4 regions of the Arsenicicoccus sp. UBA6765 genome follow, and region 3 is predicted to be linked to each of the others. Evidence: predicted binding sites of a transcription regulator. Region 3 holds the regulator's gene; each other region holds the start of a gene.
The links. Region 3 encodes LexA, which represses DNA repair genes until DNA is damaged. Its sites were predicted from a motif close to TCGAACANNTGTTCGA; they were not measured.
Positions count from the first base shown of each region.

Region 1: a site for LexA is predicted at 1,219-1,234, ahead of B4K29_RS00565 (DUF6504 family protein). Genes of this name have one in related genera too.
Region 2: a site for LexA is predicted at 1,349-1,364, ahead of recA (recombinase RecA). Genes of this name have one in related genera too.
Region 4: a site for LexA is predicted at 1,569-1,584, ahead of ruvC (crossover junction endodeoxyribonuclease RuvC). Genes of this name have one in related genera too.

Region 1 covers NZ_DKGR01000002.1:110,778-113,960, reverse strand. Annotated here, with positions in the region: gene B4K29_RS00575 (DNA polymerase III subunit alpha) at 1-333, opposite strand, end outside; gene B4K29_RS00570 (SAV_6107 family HEPN domain-containing protein) at 323-763, opposite strand; gene B4K29_RS00565 (DUF6504 family protein) at 908-1,186, opposite strand; gene B4K29_RS00560 (DUF4126 domain-containing protein) at 1,440-2,033, shown strand; gene metF (methylenetetrahydrofolate reductase [NAD(P)H]) at 2,037-2,948, opposite strand; gene B4K29_RS00550 (polyprenyl synthetase family protein) at 3,062-3,183, shown strand, end outside.
Region 2 covers NZ_DKGR01000057.1:186,449-189,631, reverse strand. Annotated here, with positions in the region: gene B4K29_RS18365 (regulatory protein RecX) at 1-89, opposite strand, end outside; gene recA (recombinase RecA) at 95-1,186, opposite strand; gene B4K29_RS15855 (deoxycytidylate deaminase) at 1,408-1,872, opposite strand; gene B4K29_RS15850 (DUF3046 domain-containing protein) at 1,926-2,162, opposite strand; gene B4K29_RS15845 (WGxxGxxG family protein) at 2,401-2,712, shown strand; gene B4K29_RS15840 (WGxxGxxG family protein) at 2,779-3,168, shown strand.
Region 3 covers NZ_DKGR01000058.1:34,669-37,851, reverse strand. Annotated here, with positions in the region: gene B4K29_RS16115 (alpha/beta hydrolase family protein) at 1-1,097, shown strand, start outside; gene lexA (transcriptional repressor LexA) at 1,158-1,856, opposite strand; gene B4K29_RS16105 (LysM peptidoglycan-binding domain-containing protein) at 2,113-2,508, shown strand; gene B4K29_RS16100 (TetR/AcrR family transcriptional regulator) at 2,791-3,183, opposite strand, start outside.
Region 4 covers NZ_DKGR01000056.1:18,402-21,584, forward strand. Annotated here, with positions in the region: gene ruvB (Holliday junction branch migration DNA helicase RuvB) at 1-58, opposite strand, end outside; gene ruvA (Holliday junction branch migration protein RuvA) at 62-664, opposite strand; gene ruvC (crossover junction endodeoxyribonuclease RuvC) at 798-1,466, opposite strand; gene B4K29_RS14825 (YebC/PmpR family DNA-binding transcriptional regulator) at 1,801-2,571, opposite strand; gene pdxT (pyridoxal 5'-phosphate synthase glutaminase subunit PdxT) at 2,614-3,183, opposite strand, start outside.

The DNA.
Region 1 (3,183 bases), on a different contig from region 3:
CTCGACCCGGGAGCGTCCCCGGGCGAGCACGGTGACCCGGGGCAGCCGTGGGTCGACGACCGCACCACCGCGCACGGGGGTGCGTCCGGCCGGCCTGGCCCGCTGCCCGGCGACCTCGCCCAGCGCGAGGTCCGCCCCCAGGATCGGGTCGATGCCCCGGGCCAGGCAGGACTGGGCGAACTTCACCGCGCCGTAGAGGCCGTCGCGGTCGGTCAGCGCCAGCGCAGCCTGGCCGTGCCCCACGGCGAGATCGACCAGGTCGGCCGGTGGGGTGGTGCCGTAGCGCAGGGAGCAGCCCGACGCCACGTGCAGGTGGACGAAGTCATCGGCCACCGGTGGCCACCTGCAGGGACGGCAGCGGTGCGTGCGGCGGGGCCCCGAGGGCGGACTCGACCAGGGCGAGGAAGGTCTCGGAGGCCCGCACCAGGTCGTCCGCCTCGCGCGCCGAGACGGGTCCACCCCGCTCGGCCACGGAGCGGCGGGTCGCCGAGGCGGCGTAGAACGCGGCCCACTCCCCCAGCTCCGGCGCGGCGGCCGGCAGCAGCTCCCAGACGCTGCGGGGCCGTCCCCGGCCCGAGACCGGTCCCCGGGTGGCGAGCAGCGCCGCCCCGGCGCGCAGCCCCGACAGGTGCGCCGCGACGTAGCGGTCGGCGGTCGTGCCCGCGCAGGTCGCCTCGGCGAGGGCGGCGTAGGCGCGGTCGAGCAGGTCGAGCGTCGCCGTGGTCAGCGGCGGACGCGTGCTGGTGGCGATCGTGGCGGTCATGGTGCACCTGCTTTCGTCATACGGTCCGGTCGGGAGAGCCGGAAGAAGAACGAGAGGGAGATAGAGGGAGATAGAGGGGAGAGAGGGGAGAGAGGGGAGAGAAAGGGCCGGGAGGAAGGCCGGAGAAAGAGCCGGAGGGGAGTCCTAGTCGGAGAGCCGGACGAGCTGCCAGCGCGAGCCGCGCACCGCCAGGTCGTAGACGCCGAGGGAGCCGGAGCGGCCGGGGGCCGCCTCGACCCGCCAGACCTCCTCCTCGAGGTCGGCGGGGGTGATGGACCGCGTGTCGGGCACCTCGCGCCACCACGGGCGGCGCTCGCGCCAGTGGTCGACGACCGCGCGCACGTCGTAGAGGCGCCCTCGCCAGATGAACTGCAACGGTCGGCCCTCGTGCCTGACCTCGATGACGTCCTCGCACCGCCTCATCGCCGTCCTCCTTCGAACAACCGACCCGTGAACCGAACATGTGTTCGATGGAGAGAACTCTAGGCCCGACCACCGACAGACCCCACCCCCACGTCACCCGCTTGCGCATCGGCGCAGGTCAGTCGATCCCTGACCGAGGGGCCCCGACCGGATACCGTGAGGCGTCGTCGTCGGACGCCCTTGGCTCGAGCCAGGCCGCCGGCCCGGCGAGACCCGAGCACGAGCACGAGCACACGATCACTGAGGAGGACCCATGGGGACCGAGCTGCTACCGATGGTCTTCACGAGCGGCTGGGCGAGCGGCATCAACGCCTACGCCGTGGTGCTCGTCATGGGCCTGGCCGGGCGGTTCTTCTCGATCGACCTGGTCCCGCACGTGCTGACCCGCACGGACGTGCTGATCGCCGCCGCGGTGCTGTTCCTGCTGGAGATGTTCGCCGACAAGATCCCCTACCTCGACTCGATGTGGGACAGCGTCCACACCGTCGTCCGGCCGGCCGTCGGCGCGACCCTGGGCTATCTCCTGGCCGGCCACGAGGGGTCCGGGCTGGAGCAGGCCTTCGCCGCCGCGACCGGTGGCTTCAGCGCCCTGGCCAGCCACGGGGTCAAGGCCGGGATCCGCGCGGGGGTCAACGCCTCGCCGGAGCCGGTCAGCAACGTCGCCATCTCGTCCGCGGAGGACGTCGCCGTGATCGGCGTGATGACCCTCGCCACCGAGCATCCCTGGGCGGCCGCCACGGTGGCCGGGATCCTGCTGCTCGCCGGCATCGTCGCCGTGGTCTGGCTGCTGCGGCGCATCGTCCGGCTCAAGCGCAGGTATGACGACTGGGGCACCCGCACCGGCTGAGGGTCAGTGCCCCAGGTTGGCGAAGACCTCGAGCGTCGCGGTCGAGCGGTTCATCGTGTAGAAGTGCAGCCCCGGCGCGCCCTCGGCCATGAGGCGGGACGCGTGCTCGGTCGCGATCTCGACCCCCACCTCGCGCACGGCGTCGGCGTCGTCCCCCACCGCCTCCAGCCGCGACGTCACGGCGACGGGCAGGGCGGCCCCGGACAGCTCGGCCATGCGCGTGATCTGCTTGGCCGAGGTGATCGGCATCAGCCCCGGGATGATCGGCAGGGTCCCGCCACGCGCCGCCACCATGTCCCGCAGGCGCAGGTAGTTGTCGACGTCGAAGACCATCTGCGTCACCGCGAAGTCCGCCCCGGCCCGCTGCTTGGCGACCAGCACGTCGGCGTCCTGCTCCAGCGAGGCCGACTCGGGGTGCTTGTCGGGGAACGCCGCCACCCCCACCGTGAAGCCGCCCAGGGCGCGCACCAGGGACACGAGCTGGTCGGCGTGGTCGAGCCCCTCGGGGTGGGCCACCCAGGGGCTGCCGAGGCCGCCGGCGGGGTCGCCGCGCAGCACCATGACGTTGCGGATCCCGGCGTCGGCATACGCCCCGACCACGCTGCGCAGCTCGGCCCGCGAGGAGGCGACGCAGGTCAGGTGGGCCATGGGCAGCAGGGTCGTCTCCTCGGCGATGCGCCGGGTGACGCGGACCGTGCGGTCGCGCGTGGACCCGCCGGCGCCGTAGGTCACCGACACGAACGACGGGCGCTTCTTCTCCAGGTGGCGGATCGCCTCCCACAGCACCTGCTCCGACTCGTCGTTCTTGGGCGGGAAGAACTCGAAGCTGAAGCTCGTCCCCTCGGACCGCAGCATGTCCGGGATGGAGATGCCGGAGAGGTCGCGGGGAGCGAGGAAGGACGTGCCCGATGCCATGGCCGCGACTCTAGGTGACCCGACCGCGTAGGCTCGGTCTGCACCGACATGTGGGCACTCCCGTGTCGCCGTACCCACAGTGCCGCAGGGCCGCACCGACGGAGGATGCCGGGATGACCACCGCAGGGACCGAGATCGTCGACCTGGCGCAGCTGCGTCACCGGGTCCAGGCCGAGATCGACGAGGAGATCGCCCTGCGCACGTCCCAGCTCGCGCCCGTGGGGCGCGACACCCG
Region 2 (3,183 bases), on a different contig from region 3:
GGGACGGCAGCGGGGCCGGTCTCCTGGGTGTGATCCCACGAGGCGGCCCCGCTCCAGCTCCCACGCCCTGGGGCGGTGGGGTCCGGCATACGACTCAGAACTCGACCGGGGGCTCGACCGCGGGGATCTCGGAGACGGGAGCATCGATCGGCTTGATGATGCCGAGCTTCTCCTTGATCTTGCGCTCGATCTCGTCCGCGGCCTCGGGGTGGTCCTTGAGGAACTGACGGGCGTTCTCCTTGCCCTGCCCGAGCTGGTCGCCCTCGTAGGTGTACCAGGCGCCGGCCTTGCGGACGAAGCCCTGCTCGACCCCCATGTCGATGAGGCCACCCTCGCGCGAGATGCCCTCGCCGTAGATGATGTCGAACTCGGCCTGCTTGAACGGCGGGCTCACCTTGTTCTTGACGACCTTGACGCGGGTGCGGTTGCCGACCGCGTCGGCGCCGTCCTTGAGCGTCTCGATGCGGCGGACGTCCAGGCGCACCGAGGCGTAGAACTTCAGCGCCTTGCCACCGGTCGTCGTCTCGGGGGAGCCGAACATGACGCCGATCTTCTCGCGGAGCTGGTTGATGAAGATCGCGGTGGTGCCGCTCGTGGACAGGGCACCGGTGATCTTGCGCAGCGCCTGGCTCATGAGGCGGGCCTGCAGGCCGACGTGGCTGTCGCCCATCTCACCCTCGATCTCGGCGCGGGGCACCAGGGCCGCCACGGAGTCGATGACGATGATGTCGAGCGCGCCGGAGCGGATCAGCATGTCCGCGATCTCCAGCGCCTGCTCACCCGTGTCGGGCTGGGACACCAGCAGGGCATCCGTGTCGACGCCGAGCTTCTTGGCGTACTCCGGGTCGAGGGCGTGCTCGGCGTCGATGAACGCGGCGATGCCGCCGTTGCGCTGGGCGCTGGCCACCGCGTGCAGGGCGACCGTGGTCTTTCCCGAGGACTCGGGGCCGTAGATCTCGATGACACGACCGCGCGGGAGGCCGCCGATCCCGAGGGCCACGTCGAGGGCGATCGACCCGGTCGGGATGACCTCGATCGGGGGCCGGACGTCGTCGCCGAGGCGCATGACCGCGCCCTTGCCGTGCGACTTCTCGATCTGCCCGAGGACCGAGGACAGCGCCTGGAACTTCGCGTCCTTGGGGTCGGCCGGGGCCTTGGAACCCTTGATGGGGGTGACTGCTGCCATGACTGCTGTCCTTGTCTCTCGTCGGATCGCGCCCACCGGCAACCCGTGACGTGGTTGATGTCTCGGGTCAGACGCTAGGAGCCACCACTGACAGACCCTCCCTGGGTCGTGACGACCTGTGGACGATGCTGCGCTCGGCCGGAGCTCCTGTGGATGACTCTACCGAACACAATTTCGATGTCGGGCATTGGCGCGCTGCGTGTCGCGCGACCCTGGGACGGTCAGAGCACGATGGATCGGGACAGGTCGTCCGCGATGACGCGCCCCTCCGGCTCACGGTGCAGCGAGCGCACCACACCGGCCCCGGCGAGGAGCTTGCGGCAGGTCGGGCACGGACGGGCCGTGACGTATGCCGTCGCCCCGCGGCAGTCCGCCCGGGCGTAGAGCAGCGCGTTGGCCTCGGCGTGCACGGCGACGCACCGGCCCGGGCCCGTGTCGTAGTCGGTGAACTCGCGTGTCTGCTCGTAGGTCAGCAGCCCGCGCGGGCAGTGGCCGTCCAGGCAGCCCGGGTGCCCCGAGGGCGCGCCGTTGTAGCCGGTCGAGATGATCCGGCGGTCCTCCGAGACGATGACGGCCCCGACCTGACGACGTCGGCAGTCGGCCCGCACGGCGACGGCGTCCGCGACCCCCAGGGAGTAGTCGTCCCAGTCCGGTCGGGTGGTGCGGGATGCGGCGCCGGTCGTCATGGGGGCGACCCTACCGAGACGGCGGGACCCGGCATACGACCTGCTCGCGGGCGTCAGTCCAGCGGTGCGTCGCGCCGCAGCGGGCGATCGCGTCCGAGCCGGCGGGACTCCGGGACCTCGAAGTCGTCGCACAGGGCCAACCAGACGGTGCGTGGCTGGACCCCGTCGGCGACGGCCTCGTCCGCCGTGCGGCTGCCGAGGCCGGAGATGCGGTGGTCGGCGGCCACGGTCGGGGCATAACCGGGCCCGAACTCCTCGTCCAGGAGCCGTCGGAGGTCGGACAGGCGCATCCGCACACCATGTCGCTCAGGTCACGAAGGTGCAACTCGCCACCCGAACGGCGTCACGCAAGCCGCGGTTCGCTCAGGAGTCGCCGAGCCTGTGACCAGCACGAGTACGCAGGGTGACCTGTTACACCTCGCGCAGACTATGACATGGATCGCATCCAACCTCCCGCATGAGCCTGCCCTCACCTGGCAAACATGAAGCAGTACAAAGAGCGAACGACCGTACGACGAAAGGAAAATCATGCGCCGCACCATGACCCGCCTGGGTGCCGCAGCCGTGATCGGAGCCGCTTCGGTCACTGCCGCTGCTGCCCCCTCGATGGCTGCTCAGCCTGCCCAGCACGCACCCAGCGTCACCGTCGTCGCCGCCGACGACAAGGTGGCCGACGACAACTCCGGCATGTGGGGCCTCGCCGGCCTCCTCGGTGCCCTCGGCCTTGCCGGCCTGCTCAAGGGCAAGCAGGCGGTCGACCAGCGTCGCGCCTCCGGCGCCACGCGTGCCACCTCGACCCAGGCCACCACGGCCAACCGGACCGACGACCGCTCTCACTGAGCAGTCCCCCTCCAGCTCCGTCGACGACACCGTCGACCCGCTCCCCGATCGAAAGGTTTGATCATCATGCGCAAGACCATCCTCACCGCCGTCGCCGCCACGGCCTTCGCCGTCGTCCCCGCGGGTGCCGCCATGGCCGACACGGCCACGCCCTCGCCGAGCACCTCGGTCACCACGACCACCACCACGACCGAGTCCGACAAGACCGGCCTGTGGGGCCTCCTCGGCCTGCTGGGCCTGGCCGGCCTGCTCAAGAAGAACAAGAAGCACGAGGTCCACACCGCTGACCACGTGGACCACCGCAACACCCGCACCGAGCACGTGGGCACGCACCACGACACCAACGTCACCCACAGCAACGTCGACCGCGACACCGCGATCCGCACCACCGACACCGATCGTGACGGCCTCGGCGGCACGCGTCGCGACGGCCTGGGTGACGACACCCGCCGCTGACACGAGCACGGGCAC
Region 3 (3,183 bases):
CATACGCCCGGACCGGATGGGCGCTCGGCAGCGCCGTCGACGACCAGCTGGGCGTGCTCGCCGAGTTCAAGGCGCGCATCGGCGAGCCGCGTCGCACGCTGGCCTTCGGCCGGTCCATGGGAGGGCTGGTGAGCAGCCTGCTGGCGGAGCGTCGCGACGCTGACGTCGACGCGGCGATCAGCACCTGCGGACTGCTCGGTGGCGGGCTCAACCTCAACAACTACCAGCTCGACGGGCAGCAGGCCGTCGCCTCCCTGCTGCTGCCCGGCGAGGACGTGCGGCTCACGAAGTTCGCGTCCGTGGAGGAGGCGGCGGCCAGCGCCCAGCGGCTGGTCGACGCCGTCAAGGCGGCTCAGGCCACCCCGCAGGGACGCGCCCGGATCGCGCTCGCCGCATCCCTGATGAACATGCCGACGTGGGCGACGGGTGCGACCCCGCCCAAGGCGCGTGACGCCGTGGCGATCGAGCAGGCGCAGTACACCTACCTGATCGGGTCGCTGACGATGATGATGACGCGACGCGTCGACATCCAGGAGGTCTCGGGCGGGGACAGCGGGTGGAACAAGGGGGTCGACTATGCCCGGCTCCTGCGCCGCAGCGACCAGGCGGGCAACGTGGCCCGGCTCTATCGCTCGGCGGGCCTCGACCTCAAGCAGGACCTGCGGCAGATCACCAGCGACGCCGACGTGACGGCCGATCCCGCGGCGGTGACCTGGCTGAAGCGCACGTCGGCCCCGACCGGACGGCTGCGCGTGCCGGTGCTGACGATGCACACGGTGGCGGACCCCGCTGCGCCGGTGGAGTACACGAGCGAGTACGCGACGAAGGTGAAGCGAGCCGGCTCCGGCGCGCTGCTGCGCCAGGCCTACGTGCAGCGCACGGGGCACTGCACGTTCACGCCTGCCGAGAACGTCGCCGCGGTGCAGGCGATGCAGGAACGCCTCGACACCGGTCGATGGACCGGCGCCGTGAGGCCTCGGTCGCTGCAGCGGGTCGCCGAGGCGGCGAACCTGGCCGGCGCAGCCTTCGTGAGCTATCGACCGGGCGCGTTCGTCAACGACCGGGCCGACCGCGACCCCTACGGCCCGCGTCGCTGACGCCGGTGACCTGATCCTCGACGCCCTCGACACCCTCGGCGAGGTCCGACGGTTGCGCGCTCAGACGGAGCGCAGCACCGCCGTGACCTTGCCGAGGATCGTCGCCTGCTTGCCGTCGATCGGCTCGAAGGCCGGGTTGTGCGGGAGCAGCCACGGGTGACCGAGCTTGCGCTTGAAGGTCTTGACCGTGGCCTCGCCGTCGATCATCGCGGCGACGATGTCGCCGTTGTCGGCGTCGGGCTGCTGGCGCACGACGACCCAGTCGCCGTCGCAGATGGCGGCGTCGACCATGGAGTCGCCGACCACCTTGAGCAGGAACAGCTGGCCCTCGCCCACGACCTGGCGGGGGAGCGGGAAGACGTCCTCGACGACCTCCTCCGCCGTGATCGGGACACCGGCGGCGATCCGACCGAGGACCGGCACGTATGACGCCTGCGGCCGCTGGTCGCGCGCACCCGTCACGTCGGTGCTGTCGTCGGCGTCGGTGTGGAACGCCTCGGGAGCCCAGTCCGGGGAGACGACCTCGATGGCTCGGGGGCGGTTGGGGTCGCGGCGCAGCATGCCCTTGCGCTCGAGGGTCTGCAGCTGGTGCGAGACGCTGCTGACGCTGGCGAGACCCACGGCGTCGCCGATCTCGCGGATGCTCGGCGGGTAGCCCCGGCGCTCGACCGTGTCGCGGATGAACTCCAGGATCTTGCGCTGGCGGACGGTGAGGCGCTGCCCGCCGTCGCGCTCCGGCAGGTTGGTGACCTTGGCCATCGTGCTCGCTCCCTCGATGCCGGCAGGGCCCCTGACCTGCAGTGCTGTGCGGTGGAGACACTCGGGGCGGGGGGTGTGTCAGTGGTGCCTGGTTGAGTGTCTCCCGTGGCCACCAAGGCTACCGGGGTCGAAGGCGTGTTTCAAACACTCGTTCGACGCGAGTCTTCACATCAGCCCCGGGGATGCTGTACTTTCGTACAAGCGTTCTATCGAACGGATGAGCGAGCCACCCCGGCTCGTCGAGAAGGAGGACCCAATGAGTGCAGCTGTTGCGTGGGACGACACCATCGCCCCGGCACGTGTGCCCGGCCGTCCCCGACTGCACCTGGTGCCGACCGGCGACGCCGTCCCGGCCCGTGCACCCCGTCGCCTGCGCTTCACGCGGCGCGGGCGGCTCGCGATGACCCTCACCGTGGCCGTGCTCGTCGCCGTCGCGGCGTTCTCCGCCTGGTCGTCGCTGGCCACCGCGGCGCCCGCCGGCACGGCCGCGCACGTCGTGACCGTCGAGGGCGGCCAGAGCCTGTCCGAGATCGCGGCCCGTGAGATGCCCGGCGTCCGCACGGACGACGCCGTCCTGCGCCTCGTCAAGGCCAACCACCTGCAGAACGACCAGATCATGACCGGCCAGACCCTGGTCGTGCCGGCGTCCTGATCGGGCCGATCTCCCTTCCTTTCCGCCGGGAGCAAATCCGTCCGCTGGGACGTTGACGCTCACGAACGGCCCCGACCGATGTTGCGCCAGAGGGCATCCGGGCACGTCGCACGTGCTCGCTGCAAGACCCTCGGCGCCCATCGCCGTCCGGCGGACGCGGTCGCCTGTCGCAGCAGGCGGGCGGGGCCCATGACCTGCGTCGTGGCGGTCACCATCAGGGGGTGGTGACGCCACGGCGCACCTCTTTGCCTCGTGCCTCGTGCCTCGCGCCTCGCGCCTCGGTCAGTCGGTGGTGATGGCGTCCGGCGAGGCGGTCGGCGCGGACCCGTACGTCTGGTGGAGTGCGGCCACGTAGGTGGCGAAGGCGCCGGCCATGTCCAGTGATCCGCCCAACAGGAGCCACTGCGTCTGCAGCCCGTCCATCATGGCCAGGGCGGAGCTTGCGACCTGCTCGGTGGGGGTCTCGGGTGCGACGGTGCCCGTGCGGATGCCTTCGGCCAGGTCGTCCACGATGGCTTGACGGGCCTCGGCGTAGTGCCGCTGAGTCCAGGCGTGGGCCGGGTGGTCGGGGTCCATCGCCTCGCTGGTCACGGTGACGAAGAGCCGGACCAGCTGTGGCCTGGTGCTGTTGAGCAGGGTGAGCCTGCACAGGCGCTCCAGCACCTGCCACCCGGT
Region 4 (3,183 bases), on a different contig from region 3:
CGTCGTCGGCCCGACCGGCGAACTCGTCGTCCGCCCCTCGCTCCCACACCTCGGGCACGGGTCAGCGCCCCAGCTCGCGCAGGGCGGCGCGCAGCATCGCGGAGGTCGAGGCCATGCTGGCCGCGTCGCCGGCTGACGCCACCCGCCCGACGGCGTCCTCGGCCTGCTTGACGCTCCAGCCGAGCCCGACCAGCGCCTCGACGACCTGCGGCTGGGTCCCGCCCGCGGCCGGCGCGGCACCCGCGCCCGGGGTGGCGCCCGGGAGGACGCCGACCTTGTCGCGGAGCTCGAGCACGATGCGCTCGGCGCCCTTCTTGCCGATGCCGGGCACCTTGGTCAGGGTCGCGATGTCACCCGACCCGATGGCCGCGCGCGTGACGTCGGGGGCGTGCACCGACAGCATCGCGAGCGCCAGCCGCGGCCCCACCCCGCTGACGGTCTGCACCTGCTCGAAGAGCGCCCGCTCGTCGTCGTCGCCGAAGCCGTACAACGTCAGCGAGTCCTCCCGCACCACGAGGGTCGTCGACAGGCGGGCCTGCTGCCCCACGCGCAGCCCGGCGGCCGTGGCGGGAGTCGTGTGCACCAGCATGCCGACGCCCCCGACCTCGACCACGACGTGGTCGAGGTGGGCGGTCAGCACCGTGCCGGAGACGGACGCGATCATGAGTTCTCCTGTGGTCCAGTCGTCTTCGTCGTATGCCGCAGCACCGCATCCCGGCTCACCGCAGACCCAGGCGTCGTCGGCATCGTCGCACTCCCGAGGGCCGCGAGCGTCGGTGCCGCCCCGAGGGTAGCCCTCACGACGACGTCCCGCGCCGCACCGCCTGGCGACGGGCCGCCGCCACCGCGGGGTGGGCCGAGCCGCCACCCTGCGCACGATGCTCCGCCACGGCCTGCTGCCAACGGTTGGGGGCGGCCTGCTGCCGGCGCCGCGCGGCATCGAGCGCCTCGGCCGTGCGGTTGTCGGTCACGGCGCAGGCGAGCCGTGACGCCGCCCCGCCCCGCCATACGTGGCAGATGGCGAGGGCCAGGGCGTCCGCGGCGTCCGCGGGGGTGGGCCGCTCGTCCAGGCCCAGGACCCGCATGACCATGCTCGTGACCTGGGCCTTGTCCGCCCGCCCGTTGCCCGTCACCGCGGCCTTGACCTCGGACGGCGTGTGCAGGGCCAGCGGCAGCCCGCGGCGGGCGGCCGCGAGCATCGGGATCGCGCTCGCCTGGGCCGTCCCCATGATCGTGGACACGTCCCCACGGGCGAACATGCGCTCCACCGCGATCGCGTCCGGGTCGTGGTGGTGCAGCCAGTCCTCCAGCTCGGTCTGGATGGTCAGCAGTCGTTGGTGCAGCGGCTCGCTGCTCGGGGTGCGGATCACGCCGACCGCCACCAGCCGCAGGGGACGGCCGGGGACTCCCTCCACCACGCCGACACCGCAGCGGGTGAGACCGGGGTCGACGCCGAGCACCCGCATGTCGTTTCCCTCTCGCCGGACGTGTCGCGCGACAGTGTCCACGTTGCGCACCGACAGTCTCCACCGTGCGCACCGTCAGGCTACGCGGGACACACCGACAGACCGAACACACGTTCGCCAGAGCGCCTCCGCGCGCTCCACGACCATCCCCCGTCTCGCCCACCACCCCCCGTGTCGCCCACCATCCCCCGTCTCGCGCTGCAGCCCCAGACCGACGCCGCACGGCAAGACCGCCACCACAACCCCTGACGGGAACGCTCCAGACGAACGCGAGCGGGGCCGGGCACGACCCTCGTCGTCCCCAGCCCCGCTCGCTCGTGTCCTCGCGCCGTCGTCAGTCCTCTGAATCAAGCTCGGCTGCGACCTCGTCGCTCACGTCCCCGTTCGTCCAGACGTTCTGCACGTCGTCGCTGTCCTCGAGCGCGTCGACGACCTTGAGCATCTTGCGGGCGCCGTCGGCGTCCAGCTCGACCTTGAGGTTGGGCACGAAGCTCGCTTCGGCCGATTCGTAGTCCAGGCCCGCCTGCTGGATCGCGGTGCGCACGGCCACGAAGTCGCCTGCCTCCGAGATGATCTCGAAGGTCTCGTCGTCGTCGTTGACCTCCTCCGCGCCGGCGTCGAGGACGATCTCCAGGAGGTCGTCCTCGGTCAGCTCGCGGTCCTTCTGCTGCTTGGTGAGCGTCACGACGCCCTTGCGCGAGAAGTTGTAGGCGACCGAGCCCGGGTCGGCGAGGTTGCCGCCGTTGCGGGTCAGCGCCACGCGCACCTCGGTGGCGGCGCGGTTGCGGTTGTCGGTGAGGCACTCGATCAGCACGGCGACACCGTTGGGGGCGTAGCCCTCGTACATGATCGTCTGCCAGTCCGCGCCGCCGGAGTCAGCACCGGAGCCGCGCTTCAGCGCACGGTCGATGTTGTCGTTGGGGACGGAGTTCTTCTTGGCCTTCTGGACCGCGTCGTACAGCGTGGGGTTGCCGGCCGGGTCGGCGCCGCCCTGCCTGCAGGCGACCTCGATGTTCTTGATCAGCTTGGCGAACAGCTTGCCGCGCTTGGCGTCGATCGCCGCCTTCTTGTGCTTGGTGGTGGCCCATTTGGAGTGGCCGCTCATACGTAAGCTCCTCGTGATGTCCGGCGTGGCAACTGGCCCAGTCTACGCGCCACGCACGAGGTCCACGAAGTACTCGTGCACCCGCAGGTCCCCGGTGACCTCGGGGTGGAAGCTCGTGACCAGCAGGGAGCCCTGCCGCGCCATCACGACCTTGCCCGCCGCCGCCCCCTCGGCGGACTCCGGCACCCTGGCCAGCACCTCGACGTCCGCGCCGACGTCCTCCACCCACGGGGCCCGGATGAACACCGCGCGCAGCGGCTCGGCCACCCCGTCGCGGATCGCCGGCACCGACAGGTCGGCCTCGAACGAGTCCACCTGGCGACCGAACGCGTTGCGCCGCACCGTGATGTCCATCCCGCCCAGGGTCTGCTGGTCGGCCGTCGCGTCGGTCACGCGGTCGGCGAGCATGATCATGCCCGCGCAGGACCCGTAGGCCGGCATACCGGCGGTGATCCGGTCCCGCAGCGGACCCTGCAGCCCGAACGCTCGCACCAGCTTGTCCATCACCGTGGACTCACCACCGGGTATGACGATCCCGTCCAGCTCGTCGAGCTCGTGCGGCCGGCGGACGGTGATGGCCTGGACGCGCAGGCACTCCAGCGCGTGGACGTG